DNA from 3 places in the Ruegeria sp. D4 genome. Region 1 is predicted to be linked to each of the others. Evidence: riboswitches for the same ligand, from Rfam matches in the RefSeq annotation. Region 1 holds a riboswitch; each other region holds the start of a gene.

Region 1 (4,637 bases):
AAAACCTCTGCCGGGCGATGGAAGGTTGTCGGGCAGCAGGTTAAGCTGCCGCCTGTTCTCTCCCGGCACGGGAACGGAGCGGTATCCGAAGACCCCGGAATGCAGCATCTGTTCAGTTACGGCCACGAAGAAATCCGTGCGCTGGCCTCAAGACCCGTGGGCCACACCGGTCAAAGCCTGCACAGCTATTTCAGCTTTTGCGCACCAGATCGGGGCCTCGCGCTGGTCGCCAGCGCCCAGGCAGCGGCATTGAACCTCCATCTGGACGAAGACCTGCGGGGGCTTCCACTGTTGTCCGCTGTTTCGCCCTGCAAGTTCGGAGGCCGCGCGGGACCGCGCTCCTACACGGAAGTACCGCCCGGAAAGGTTCGGTTGCGCAATGTTTCGGATCTTCATTCTTTCCCGAATGAACTGCGCGCCGCGCTTGTCACCGGCGACATGGTCCGTGACTGGCTTGAAATGTCGGCGGGCATTTTCAATCAGGTGGATGCAGGAGCTGTCCGCACTCTGACCGATTAAACACGGGCCGGGCATAACTTCGATGTGCTGTTCGGCCTGACCTATCGGATCGATCTTTCCCAGCCGGCGCGTTTTGATTCTCACGGAATGCTGGTCGATCCCGCTGCAAACCGTGTCCGCGAGATTTGCTGCGGTGGAATCCCTGTTGAACCCACCCAGAAATTCGTTGTGGCCCTGAACAGTTACCGGGCCAGCGGCGGCGGACACTTCCCTGTTGCGCATCAGGCCCGGCAGATCAATCTGCCGGCCTTACCCATCAGGCACGTCCTGCGCGACTATCTTTCGGGGGGATTACCGGGCGACCCGATGCAATCTGCGCCCTTCCCCTTCAGCCTTGTCCGGCTTCCCGGGCACGCTTAGATTCTGAAAACCGGGCCGGGAGCAAGGGCGCATCTTTCCGAACTGGACGCATACGATCCGCATGTGCTGGGGCATGACCCGGAAGGCTTTCTGCGGATCAGACTGTCACTCTGACGGGTTGTCTTCCTGGCGCAACTTCCCTATATCGACGATTGAGAGGTTGGCGCGGGCGAGCGCCTCGCCAACCTGGTCAGGTCCGGAAGGAAGCAGCCACAACGAGCCCCGCTTGGGTCGATGTCCAACCTCTCACTTCATCCCGCAATCGTCACATCTTTCCGGTCGGAACGGACTTGCTGCTCCGCAGACTCGATCAGCCTCGGCCAGACCGCTTTGTTTTTGCGCGCAAAAACACCAATGTGGCCAATGGATTTCAGCCCGAAATCCTTTGGTTCAAGCACATGACGGTTGGCGTCCGGGCCGTATAGCTCGGCCAGCCTCCAGACCGCATTTTCAGGCACCATCTGGTCGTCCGAAATCGCAAACAGGTCAACCGGACCACCGGCCCGCGGCCAGGTCGCTGCGGGCAGGCTTTGGCCAATTTCAGGCAAATAGCTGTTCGGCGAGGTGCACCATTTTCGCCATTGCCAGTAGACCTTTGACGGCAGGTCCGAGCCAAACCCAATGGCCTTGCCGGGCAGATACCCCAGCATATGAACTGCAAAAGGCGCATGACCGTACCAGAAGATTCCGGCCAGCCCCCTGTAGGGCCACGGATGATCCGACAACGTAACCAGGCCTGAACACACACAAATCATCCGGTCGACCTGATCCACATCCGATTGCAATGGCCCAAGCATACCCCCCAGCGAATGACCAATGGTCCACTGCCGCGCACTTGGGAATCGCCGCCGCATCTCGGCCCGGGCCGCGGGAATATCGACCAGCGCCCAATCGGACATGGTGACACGCGAATCCTTCAGGCGCCCCGATAACGATTTTCCGAAATCGCGGTAATCATAGGTGAGGCAGGCAATGCCCTGCTCTTCCGCCAGCCACCGGGCAAAATGCTGATAATAGTCCTGGGGAACGCCGGTCGCGCTGTTCAGAACAACTACGATATCAGGCGCTGCAACAGGCAGGTACAGGCGACCCGACAGCATCGCCGTCCCGGCGGGAAATCGTATGTCTTCGGTCAAGACCCGTTCCTGTATGTCCAACATCTCATGCTCCGCTCTCAACTGAACAGTTCAGTTCACCTATCTGTCAGGCCAGTCGCCCACTCAAGTCAACCCGGTGCAAACATGACCAAACGTCCGCTTTCCCGACCACGCATCGGACCAAATGCCTCGGCCCGCGCTATGCGCTTGACTCGGGGACCCGGAAACCGCTAGCGATGAGGCGATGGTTTCCGCGCCCTTTCCGGGGCCGGGATGAAAAGGGAACACGGTGCGGTTCTGTCTGGCATTGCCGGAAGGAACCAAGGCCGAGACTGCCCCCGCAACTGTAAGCGGTGAGCAATGCCGAAACACCACTGGCCGAAGGGCTGGGAAGGTCGGCAAAGCGATGACCCGCAAGTCAGGAGACCTGCCATCGATACTGAAACCGAAACTCGGGCGGGGTGTCCGGGCAGGTCCTGATGGCATAGCCCCGTCACACCTGATCCTTGCCCCGCGCCGCGCGCGGAGGGCGCATTATGATCTGGAAGACAAGGACACACGAATTTTCTGCCACTGTGTGCCAGCGCACCGGCAAACCCTGTCCGGCACTGGCGCAAATGGCGCGGGCTCTGACGCGCGCCGTGGCAAGCGCCGGCCCGGCCGCAACCCCGCAATTCGCCGTTGAAGGCAGCAGCGAGCTTGCCCATTGCCCCGAAGGGTGCATGGCCCGGTTCCACGCGCGGCCAGACAAAATCCGGGTGTTTTGCGGAACGAATGAGGAAACTCCGGGCGACAGGTTGGAGGATTATGCAGACATGATGTTCTGCGCAGAGTTCCGTGCGCTGCCGTCCGCAATTCTGTCGGACCCGCCCTGCGCCATGCTTGAAGCTTCGGCCCTGGCAGGTCGCCAAGTGGCGGCCCAGACCGGACATTTGTCGGCCTAAGCTACGGGTCCGCGCTGGCCGGAATCAATTGCGTGGCCCATGCCAGTTGTGCATCTGTTTCAACCGCACAGGGCCGCACCGCCCTCAACCGTTTCAGGGCTGCACCCGGTTGCTCGCCGCATTCGACCATCAGGCGCAACACCACCATTCCGGACCGGCCACAGCCGCCCCGGCAATGCACCAGAATGCGCCCGCCCCCTGACAGGGCATGGCGGACGGCCGCGCTTACATCGGGCCAGCGCGCGGTCACGGCGTCGGGGGGTGCACCGAAATCTTCGACCGGCAGATGGACCCAGCGGCAGGCGCGCGCCTGAATGTCGGTTCCGAAGTCACGCGCGCCGTCCTGCAGCATCTCGACTTCGGTCGTCATTGAAATGACAAGACCGGGCTTCCAGTCGGAAATCGCATTCAGGTCCTGGACATATTTACCCCCACGCCCCGGCATTGATGTCAGGGCCAGAGTACCTCCTCCGACCTGCAGCGCATGAATAATCATCTGAGACATGCAACGCGCCCTCCTTAATCGTTACGCACAAGAATCCGGTCAAAAATGCTTTCGCCTTCATTTTTACGCGCATCCCGAAGCATTCCCAAATGAATTTCGCGAACCGGCTGTGGACGCAGGCGGCGGCGCACTCTACGCTGCACTTCTGATACGAATCCGACAGAGCAGAAATGACCGACACGCCAAGCCCCGCTTATCAGGTTCTTGCCCGCAAATACCGCCCGGAAACCTTTGCCGACCTGGTTGGTCAGGATGCCATGGTGCGCACCCTGAAAAACGCGTTCGAGACAGACCGGATCGCGCAGGCCTTCATCATGACCGGCATCCGCGGCACCGGCAAAACGACGACGGCGCGGATCATCGCCAAGGGCATGAACTGCATCGGCCCCGATGGCGACGGCAAACCGACGACCGAACCCTGCGGCCAATGCGAACATTGCGTGGCGATCATGGAAGGCCGCCATGTCGACGTGATGGAGATGGACGCCGCCAGCCGCACCGGCGTGAACGACATCCGCGAGATCATAGACAGCGTCCGCTATCGTGCCGCCAGCGCACGCTACAAGATCTATATCATCGACGAGGTTCACATGCTCTCGACCAGCGCGTTCAACGCGCTGCTCAAGACGCTTGAGGAACCGCCCGAGCATGTGAAATTCATCTTCGCGACCACCGAAATCCGCAAGGTTCCGGTGACGGTCCTGTCGCGCTGCCAACGCTTCGACCTGCGCAGGATCGAACCCGAGGACATGATCGGTCTTCTGAACAAGATCGCCGCCGCCGAGGGCGCCCAGATCGCAGAGGACGCACTGGCGCTGATCACCAGAGCGGCCGAGGGTTCAGCGCGTGATGCAACTTCGCTGCTGGATCAGGCGATCTCGCACGGGGCCGGGGAAACCAGTGCCGATCAGGTCCGGGCGATGTTGGGTCTGGCGGACCGGGGCCGCGTCCTGGACCTGATGGACATGATCCTGCGCGGCGACGCGGCGGGAGCTCTGACAGAGCTAAGCGCTCAGTACGCCGAGGGCGCCGACCCGCTTGCCGTGCTGCGCGACCTGGCCGAAATCACCCATTGGGTGTCCGTGGTCAAAATCACGCCGGACGCGGCCGAGGACCCGACCGTTTCGCCCGACGAACGCGCACGCGGACAGCAAATGGCCGAAGCCCTGCCGATGCGTGTCCTGACCCGCATGTGGCAAATGCTGCTGAAAG
Region 2 (4,637 bases), on a different contig from region 1:
GAATTGACGGTCTTGAACCGATCCACCTGACCCTGTCAAAGGCTGAATAGAGCCTATTTAGGGTCTTTCAGCCAGCCGTCGGCAAGCTCAACACGATCAAGGCCGGCAAACCTGCGCACCCGGTCCAGCTCGGCCTCCAGACGCCGGGTGCGCGCCTCTGACCAGCGCAACTTTCGCTCGGGCCAGACGGATTGTACCCGCAATTCGCCGCAATCCCTGTGGGCCTTCATGTCGATCCGGCCGATCAGCCGATCACCTTCGAGCAGGGGAAAGACATAATAGCCGTAGGTTCTTTTGGGCGCGGGCACAAACACTTCGATCCTGTAGTGAAACCCGAACAGGCGTTCGGCACGGTTTCGATCCCGCAGCATCGGGTCAAACGGGCTGAGCACGCGAATCCTGCCCGGTGGCGCGGGCAGTTCACGGGCCTCTTCAACCAAGCCCGGGCGGGAAAGCACTTTCCTTGTACGGCCATCCGCGCAGCTGATTTCGATTTCTTCAATCTCGCCGCTTTTTTGGGCTGCGGCGCACCAGTCTTTCGCCTCGGCCGCGCTGACCGTATCCCAAAACGCAGCCAGTTCGCCCGATGTTGCAAACCCCAACCTGTCGAGGGCGGCGTTGCACAGCCAGTCCACCGTTTTTTCGGCGTCGCATGGTGCATGACCGGGGCACAGATGAGTTTCGATCACCCGTTCGGTTAGGTCGTAGCGTTTCTGAAAGCCGTCCCGGCCAATGACGGTCAGCGCGCCCGAGCGCCACAAGAACTCCAGCGCGGTTTTGGACGGGTGCCAGTCCCACCAGCCGCCCGATCCTTTCTTTTCGTCCTTTCCCACATCGGACGAGGATACCGGACCGTGATCGCGGATGTGCAGCAGAACCGAGGCGAACTGTTGTTCAAATCCATCCCGCCGCCAATTCTTCCAGCGGGCTTTCAACAAATCGGCGTCGCGCTGAAAGCGCAGGTGCCAATGCCGGTAGAACTCCATCGGAATAACGGCGGCGTCATGTGTCCAATGCTCGAACAGCGCCCTGTCCCGTTCATACAGGCGCTTCAGATGTGTGCTGCGATAGGTGGACCTGCGCGAAAACAGGATCATGTCATGGGCGCGGGCCACGGTGTTGATACTGTCCAACTGAACAAAACCAAGCCGTCGGATCAGGTCCAGAAGATCCGCGCCCTTTGCGCTGCCCGACGGGGTTTCGGACAGCAAGTGACGATCCATGAACACCGCACGGGCTGTCCGGTTGTCCAGTTTCGGCAGTGCCAAGACTCTAACGCCGCTTCAGTGTGTCGCCGTAGCTGATTTTTGGCGTCAGGGTTACGCGGGTTTCAATCTCGGCTTCCGGGTCGGCTAGCTGTGCGGCGATGATCCCTGCGGCCTGACGGCCAATTTCCAGCCGGCAGGCATCCATGGTTGCCAGTTTGCGGGGCAGACCTTGCAGCAGTTCGACATTGTTGAACCCCGCCAGCCCGATTTGACCAGGGATGTCTATCCCCTGATCCAGCAGGTACAACAGTCCGCCAGCGCCGATCATATCATTGGAATAATACAGAAAATCCAGTTCCGGCGACCGTTCCAGCATCGCCTGCGTCATCTCGCGCCCCTTGGCCAGTGCTGAGCCGCCGGAATAGAACTCGCGATCCTCGATCTCGATCCCGTGTTTGCCCAGAACTTCGGTAAAGCCTTCGAAACGTTTGCGCGCGCGGTGGTCCAAAGGCATCTTGGTCCCCATGAAGCCGATATGCTGGTATCCGGCCTTCAGAATGGCCTGCGCCATTTCGCGGCCGGCACGGCGGTGCGAAATGCCGACCATCGCATCCACGGGTTTGCCGTCGGTATCCATGATTTCGACCACCGGAATGCCCGCGGAATCCAGCATCGCCCGGGCCGCTTCCGTGTGCTCCAGACCCGCGATGATCACGCCCGAAGGCCGCCACGAGAGCATCTCGTAAAGGACTTTTTCCTCTTTTTCCGGCAAATAATCGGTCACGCCGACCACTGGCTGCAATTCGGTGTCTTCCAGCACCTGATTGATGCCGGTCAGGACCTCGGGGAAGACCATGTTGGACAGTGACGGGATGATGACAGCGACCAGATTGACCCGGCTGGATGCCAGCGCACCCGCAATTTTGTTGGGCACGTAACCCAGCTCTTTTGCGGCGGCCAGAACCCGTGTTCGGGTCGCATCCGATACATCACCCCGATTGCGCAGGACCCTGCTGACCGTCATTTCGGATACCCCCGACGCTTCCGAGACATCGCGAAGGGTAAGCGGGCGTTTTGTTTCTGTGGTCACGAGGCACCTGCACTGTTGTTTTGCCCGATGGTAGCGTGAACACGGCGACAAATACAACAACTCTGCTTCTGCGTCGGACGCTGGACGGGTCGGACCTTTTGTGCATCGGAGCGACCCTACATATTTGCGGCGAGTTCAATTTTACACGCGAGTCAACGCCCGCAGTTTCAGGCCCAAAATCTCAAGTCCGCGAACTGAACCGACGACTATTGACCGCGGAAAGATATCTAGGAAAATACACACACTCGCGGTGGCGCATACCAAACCGCGTAGCAAGCGCGGGCATGCAATTCCTGATTTCGCAAATGGCCCATGCAACGCCGCAATCAATTGTTGACCGTATCTTACATATTCTGGCATGAACGCGCCATGTTCGGTTCCGGGGACATCCTCGGAAGCAATAGGGAATGCAGTGCGGCACATTTCGCCAACTCTGCAACTGCCCCCGCAACTGTAGGCGGCGAGCGCGGCTGATAATGCCACTGGGGTATCCCGGGAAGGTTAGTTTAGCGCTTTGACCCGCAAGTCAGGAGACCTGCCGAACATGCGCCCTTGGAAGGGGCGTTCATCATCGGCGACGGGGTGTGCGCCGGATCTGTTTGCCCGACAAGGCAGATGGCTTCGCGTTCCCCATCGTCAAAGTAAATTTGCGCCGGGGAAGGCGCGACGTGAGAAGGACTCGATTTGTGAAAAAACTGCTGGTGGCTGCCACGGCTGTTTTGGCGATGCCTGCATTGGCGCAGGCCCATTTCCTGCTGGAATATACCGACGACACGATGATCGAACGCCCCGGTGACGTTCCGGTCAAACTGGTTTTCTGGCACCCGTTTGAAGCTGGTCACGTGATGACCTTGGAAAAACCGGAAGAATTCTTTGTAATCCACAACGGTGAAAAAACCGATCTGATGGATACGCTGGAAGAAACCACTTTTGAAGGACCGGACAACATTGCCAAAGCGTTCCTGGGTTCAGTGCCGGTGAAACGCTCGGGTGACTATGTGGTGGTTACAGTTCCTGCGCCTTACTACGAAGAATCCGAGGATATCTATATCCAGCAGATCACCAAGGCTTACCTCAACCGAAACGAACTGCCGACCGACTGGGATCAGCCGCAGGGGCTGGCCACCGAGATTCTGCCGCTGAACAAGCCTTACAACATCATCGCCGGGTCAACCTTTACCGGTCGCGTTTTGAGCGAGGGACAGCCCGTCGCCGGCGCAGAAATCGAAATCGAGTACATCGCCGCAGCACCGGACATGACCGGCACCGGCGCGAAGGGCGCCACCGTGTCCCCATTGCCGGGCGGCGCGTTGGTCGCGATTTCGGATGACAACGGATATTTCAACTTTGGTGTGCCAAAAGCCGGGTACTGGGGCTTCGCCGCTTTGGGCGTGGGTCCGGAAACCGAGCATGAAGGCAAAGAGCTGAGCCAGGATGCGGTCATCTGGATCCGCGCCTGGGATCTGGAGTAAGCCTGAATGCACATCGTCGACGGAGCCCTTTCCAACCCTGTCGTGATCGGCGGTGCGGTCGCCGCGGCTGGCGGGATCGCATTGGGCCTGAAATCGCTGGATCTGGATCGCATTCCCACGGCGGGCGTGTTGTCGGCCAGCTTTTTTGTCGCCTCGCTGATCCATGTGCCGATTGGCCCGTCGTCTGTGCATTTGATTCTGAACGGTCTGGCCGGGCTTCTGCTCGGCTGGGCCGCCTTTCCGGCCCTTTTTGTCGGCTTGCTGCTGCAGGCCGTGTTCTTTGGTTTCGGCGGATTGACCGTGCTGGGGATCAACACGGTGAATATCGCTCTTCCGGCGGTGTTGACCTGGATGATCTTTGGTCGCCTGATCGCACGTGGCTCACCTGTTCATGGGGCGATCTGGGGCGGCATCGGCGGCGCGTTTTCGATCGCGGCCACGACGGCTTTTGTCGCGGTCTCGCTGGCGCTGTCCGGCGATGAGTTCCTGCCCGCTGCCAAGCTTGTCTTTTTCGCCCACATTCCCGTCATGGCTATCGAGGCCGTGCTGACAGGTTTTGCCGTTCTTCTGGCCCGCAAGGTCAAACCGGAACTTTTTGTAAAGGTTGCGTCCACATGAAACAGTTGATCCTTGTTTGTACGCTTGCTCTCGCCCCGCTCCCGGCTCTTGCGCACAAGGTTATTGCAGGCGTATTTCCGGCAGGCGACGCAATCGAAGGCGAGCTGGGGTTTTCCAATGGCGATATGGCCGCAGACCAGGAAGTCATCGTCTATGGCCCCGATGGCTCTGAACTGGGTCGCACAGTAACCGATACGGACGGTTTCTTTCTCTACAGCCCGACCAGAGCTGTGGCTCATACATTCAAGG
Region 3 (4,637 bases), on a different contig from region 1:
AAGCGGTCGATGCAAGTGATTGCCTCGGCGATACAGGTGGCCTGGTCAAGACCAAGATCGCTTTCCAGACCGATGGCCTGCGCTTCCTGCCGGATATCTTCCTGCAAGCGGTCGCGTCGTTTGGGGTCAAGCCCGTCTGCGTTCGAGAATTCGTCCAGCAGCGATTCAAGCCGAACCATTCTGTCCGGCGTGCCGCTCTCCTTCATCGGGGGCGGGATGTGACCCAGCGTGACGGCTCCGATCCGGCGCTTGGCCTGTGCGGCTTCGCCTGGGTCGTTGACAATGAAGGGGTAGATCACCGGCAAATCACGGATCAGCGCCTCGGGCCAGCACTCGGCGGACAGGGCAACGGATTTTCCCGGCAGCCATTCCAGAGTGCCATGGGCGCCAATATGGATCAGTGCGTCGGCGTGCAGGCTTTTGCGCAGCCAAAGGTAAAACGCGACATAGCTGTGACGCGGTGTGCGCGAAAGGTTGTGATAGTCGTCATCGCGCAGTTCAGGCGTGCCACGTTCGGGTTGCAGCGCGACCAGCGCCTTGCCCCGGTGAAGCGCGGTGAAATGGAACGCGCCATCAACAAAGGTCGGATCATCCTCGGGCTTGCCCCAGACTGTTTGCAGGTCCGTATTAAGTTGATCCGGCAACATTGCAAGCGCGGCCTGATAATCTTCGAGCGACCAGGAAATCCGGGCGCCCAGCAATGTGTCGGCGATCGGTTCGGCAGGGGCTGTGTCATACCCGGCGCATTGCAAATCTGACAGCATCGCTTCGGCTGACGCCAGCGCATCAAGGCCCACCGCATGGGCCATCTGCCAGTCCTTGCCGGGATAGGTGGACAGGACCAGAACCGGCACCTGTTCCGCTTTGGGCCGGTCGTTCAGGTTCAGCCAACCGGTTACACGATCAATGATCGCTTCGATCCGTTCAGGTTCAGCGCGGTGGGCAAAGCGGGAATACTCCAGGTGCGGATCGCGTTTGCCCGGTTCCTTGAATGAAGCGATGCCCGCCGAGATCCGCCCATCCACTTCGGGCAGCACGACGTGCATGGCAAGGTCGGCGGGCGAAAGACCGCGTTCGGCCGCGGCCCACGCTTTGCGGCGTGAAGTTGCCAGAGCGACCTGGAAAACCGGCACACCAGCCGCGTCAAGCGGAGAGGTTCCCGACGCGCCTTTGCCCGAGAAGGAGGTGGCATTTATGATCGCCGAAGGTTCCAGTGCAACAATGTTTCGGCGCATCCAGTCGGCGGCAACAGGCGTTTTGAGGGAAGGGGCAAACATGCCCATTGCCTCGAACCCTCGCGTACGCAGGCTGTGGATCAGCGCGGCGACCGGGGCGGTGTCGGCGGAGGTCAGGTAGGCGCGATAGAAAGTGACAATGATGCGTTTCGCATCGTTCGTAAATGCGGCTTCGACCGGGGTTACGCCGCGGTCAGGGCACCATACACCGCATTCCGGAAGGGTTTTGGCCCCCAACACCGGTCCGGCATAAAGACCTGCCGCCAATGCCATCTGCGCCAAAGCGGCCTGCGCCGCGACCTCGCCGCCGGTGTCGCAGAGATGCGCCAGCCGCCGCAGGGTCGAGACGGGCAGGGTGGAATAGTCGTCCAGCCGGGTATCCTCACGCCCGTCGGCGGGCAGAACCGCCAGCGCGATGCCTTTGGCCTGCGCCAGCGCAAGAACCTGCTGCAGCCCGTATGACCAGTAAGGTACCCCACCAATCAGGCGGATCAGGATACCTTTTGCGCCGTCAAGCGTTTGTTCCACATATGTGTCAACGGACAGAGGGTGTTTCAGCGCCGTCAGATTGGCCAACCGCATCGTCGGCATTCGCCCTTCCGGCCCACCGCCGCGATGCCAGCCTGCCGCGAAAGCACCGAGATCGCTGTCCGAAAAGGACAACATCACCAGATCCGCCGGGCTCTGGCCCAGATCGGTCGGGGGCTCGTTTTCTTCAAGCCCGTGGCTTTCGCGGAAGACGACGTGCATGGCTTACTCGGCGGCCTCGGTCACACCCACGAGGATATCCCGGATTTCGGCCTCTTTGATGTCGTCGTGCTCGGCAATGACCACAAGACGCGAGCGGCGCTCCTCGCCGGGTTCCCAGGGGCGGTCGTACTGATGACGCACCCGGGCACCGACAGCCTGAACCAGCAGACGCATCGGTTTGCCGGCAACTGCCGCATACCCCTTGACGCGCAGGATGTTCAGTTCCCTGGCCAGACGTTCGATCTTGGCAACCAGATCGAGTGGGTCACTTTGCTCCGGCAGTTCGACGATGATGCTTTCGAAATCGTCATGTTCGTGGTCGTGGTGACCGTCGTGATGCGACGGACGCGCGTCCATGTCATCCTCGGCTGCGGCTTCCAGACCGAGCACGACGCGGACGTCTACGACGCCTTCGGCAACCTCTACGACGGGCAGCGGGCGCGGGGCCTCGGCTGCGATGATCTCTTTGGCTTTGGCAACACACTCTGGCCCGGCCAGATCGGGCTTGGTCAGCAGGATGATATCGGCGCAGGATATCTGATCCTCGAACACCTCGGAAAGAGGCGTTTCGTGGTCGATCGAGTCATCGGCCAGGCGCTGGGCATCCACCGCCTCGACATTCGGAGCGAAGCGACCTGCCGCGACCGCCTCGGCATCGGCCAGAGCGATCACGCCATCCACAGTGATTTTCGAGCGGATATCGGGCCAGTCAAAGGCTTTCAGCAGCGGCTTGGGCAGGGCGAGGCCGGAGGTTTCGATCAGAATGTGATCGGGGCGCGGGTCCAGCGCCATCAGCGCTTCGATGGTCGGAATGAAATCATCGGCCACGGTGCAGCAGATGCAGCCGTTTGCCAGTTCCATGATGTTCTCTGCCGGACAATCGGGAATGGCGCAGGATTTCAGAATATCGCCATCGACGCCCACGTCGCCGAATTCATTGACCACGACCGCCAGACGTTTGCCCTGCGGGTTCTGCATCAGGTGCTTGACCAGCGTTGTCTTCCCCGAGCCCAGAAAGCCGGTGATCACAGTGACGGGTAATTTCTCAAGAGTGCTCATTTCAGGGCTCCAATCGGGGGAATGCGGGAGGCGCAGTTTTTGCGGAAATGTTCGGGGCGCTCACGCCATTTGACCAAGCCGTCCTCGGTCGCCAGATATTTGGTCGCACCGTCGACAATGGCGTCAACGTGTTCGGCTTCGTTCAGGTTCTCATAGACAAAGGTCCAGCGACCCGGTCCACCGCGCAGCACGATCGAGCAGCCCTGATCGCAGTTCGACAGGCATTCGACGGGTTTCAGCGTGATGCCTTCGGGCAGGTCGGCCTGTTGCAGCGCTTTGTGCAGCAATGTGCCGGGGCGTTTTTCATCATCCTCGACGGGCAGTCCACGGCGGCACGTGGTACAGACCAGCAACTCGACTGGTGCGGTCTCGGTCATGTCTCTCATCCCCCCAAATCCTCTTCGCGGGGGACGGGGTTTCATGCGGGCCACGCGTCTGCACATGGACCCGACACCGGAACACCCCGCCCGGTTTCTTCTTCGGGTGCTGGCAGGTCTCCCGGCTTGCGGATGTCAGAGACTTGCTCTGGCAGATGTCCCGCCTTCCCGGCCTTTCGGCCAGTGGCTATGGGCACCCTCTCCGGTCACGGTCGCGGGGGCGGCTGCGTTTGACGGAAAAACCGCTGACGCATTCCCTTTTCATCCATCCAGGGATGGACACCAACGGGTCGGACATGCGGCACAGGCGGGGGACTTGTCAAGCTTCAGGATGCGCGGTTTCGCCGCCGGAAGGAAAAAGCGACCTGAGGTGGTCACTCAGCGGCATCGCCGGGCGTTCACGGCGCCCGAAAACCTGCGTGATTGAGGTGTTCCGTGTGATGTTCGCTGATTTTGGAAGGGGTCGGCGGGAACCGGACGGGCGGGGCGGATTCGGCTTCAGAACCACTGGGGCAGGCCGCGTGTGGACGTTGCGGCGACCAACCGCCTGTCATTTCGGGCATCGCTAAACTGAGGGATTGGGGTTTCGTTGATTAAGTAACCGCTATTCCGACCGGCTCGGGATACTCCATTTCAGTATTCGCGCAAGACCCGGCAAAAACGACCGCTTCGAGATCAAATCTGATGGCCGTCTTGCCGTGCTCAGAGTAGCCAGATTTCTTGCAAAATTATGCCTCAAACTGCCCTTAGCGGGCGTCGGCGAACAGAATTTGCCAGGAAACAAAAAATGAAAAAGTTAGCAGCCTTTCTTGTGTACTTACCCGTCGCTGCAGTTGCGGAAGACCGGGTGTTCGAGTGTGAAGCGGCGGATGCAAAATACCCGGAAATGGCGGCCACGCTGGTCAAATACGAGGGCCAGAACAAAGGGCATATTACCATTGGTGATATCGACAATAAGGCTGAGGTGTATCCCGGCCTCGACACCCTGACTTACCTGTATATCGGTGACGGCTTTACCCTGAATTACAACGTGAATCTCAAGACTGGCACGTTTGACTATTCGGCTTCGGGCAGCAAATCCGGATGGGGCAAAGGCAGCTGCAAGGAAGTTGTGGCCCAGTAATTCGCTAATGCCCGGTCTGCGGGTTGGGCCTTTCGGTTGCCGAGAAAAGTACTTGCCTGGTTCCGTCCTGAGGCCAATGTAGTTGGCCGTGGA

What was found. Region 1 has a riboswitch for cobalamin ahead of ACR0MI_RS08505 (hypothetical protein). Riboswitches for the same ligand answer to the same signal wherever they lie in the genome.
Region 2: another riboswitch for cobalamin. It lies ahead of ACR0MI_RS05370 (DUF4198 domain-containing protein); the one in region 1 lies ahead of ACR0MI_RS08505 (hypothetical protein).
Region 3: another riboswitch for cobalamin. It lies ahead of ACR0MI_RS16035 (DUF1636 domain-containing protein); the one in region 1 lies ahead of ACR0MI_RS08505 (hypothetical protein).

What each region holds. Positions count from the first base shown of each region.
Region 1 is NZ_JBQFPJ010000004.1:170,738-175,374, reverse strand. It holds gene ACR0MI_RS08525 (metallophosphoesterase) at 1-519, shown strand, start outside; partial or broken gene ACR0MI_RS08520 (5'-nucleotidase C-terminal domain-containing protein) at 538-879, shown strand; RNA gene ffs (signal recognition particle sRNA small type) at 1,033-1,131, shown strand; gene ACR0MI_RS08510 (alpha/beta fold hydrolase) at 1,131-2,039, opposite strand; cobalamin riboswitch at 2,205-2,425, shown strand; gene ACR0MI_RS08505 (hypothetical protein) at 2,513-2,920, shown strand; gene ACR0MI_RS08500 (phosphatase domain-containing protein) at 2,922-3,425, opposite strand; gene ACR0MI_RS08495 (DNA polymerase III subunit gamma/tau) at 3,596-4,637, shown strand, end outside.
Region 2 is NZ_JBQFPJ010000002.1:284,033-288,669, forward strand. It holds gene ACR0MI_RS05355 (fumarylacetoacetate hydrolase family protein) at 1-50, shown strand, start outside; gene ACR0MI_RS05360 (DNA glycosylase AlkZ-like family protein) at 54-1,268, opposite strand; gene ACR0MI_RS05365 (LacI family DNA-binding transcriptional regulator) at 1,273-2,298, opposite strand; cobalamin riboswitch at 2,656-2,855, shown strand; gene ACR0MI_RS05370 (DUF4198 domain-containing protein) at 2,985-3,770, shown strand; gene cbiM (cobalt transporter CbiM) at 3,777-4,388, shown strand; gene ACR0MI_RS05380 (cobalt ABC transporter permease) at 4,385-4,637, shown strand, end outside.
Region 3 is NZ_JBQFPJ010000012.1:79,642-84,278, reverse strand. It holds gene cobN (cobaltochelatase subunit CobN) at 1-1,985, opposite strand, end outside; gene cobW (cobalamin biosynthesis protein CobW) at 1,989-3,044, opposite strand; gene ACR0MI_RS16035 (DUF1636 domain-containing protein) at 3,041-3,421, opposite strand; cobalamin riboswitch at 3,516-3,723, opposite strand; gene ACR0MI_RS16030 (hypothetical protein) at 4,209-4,544, shown strand.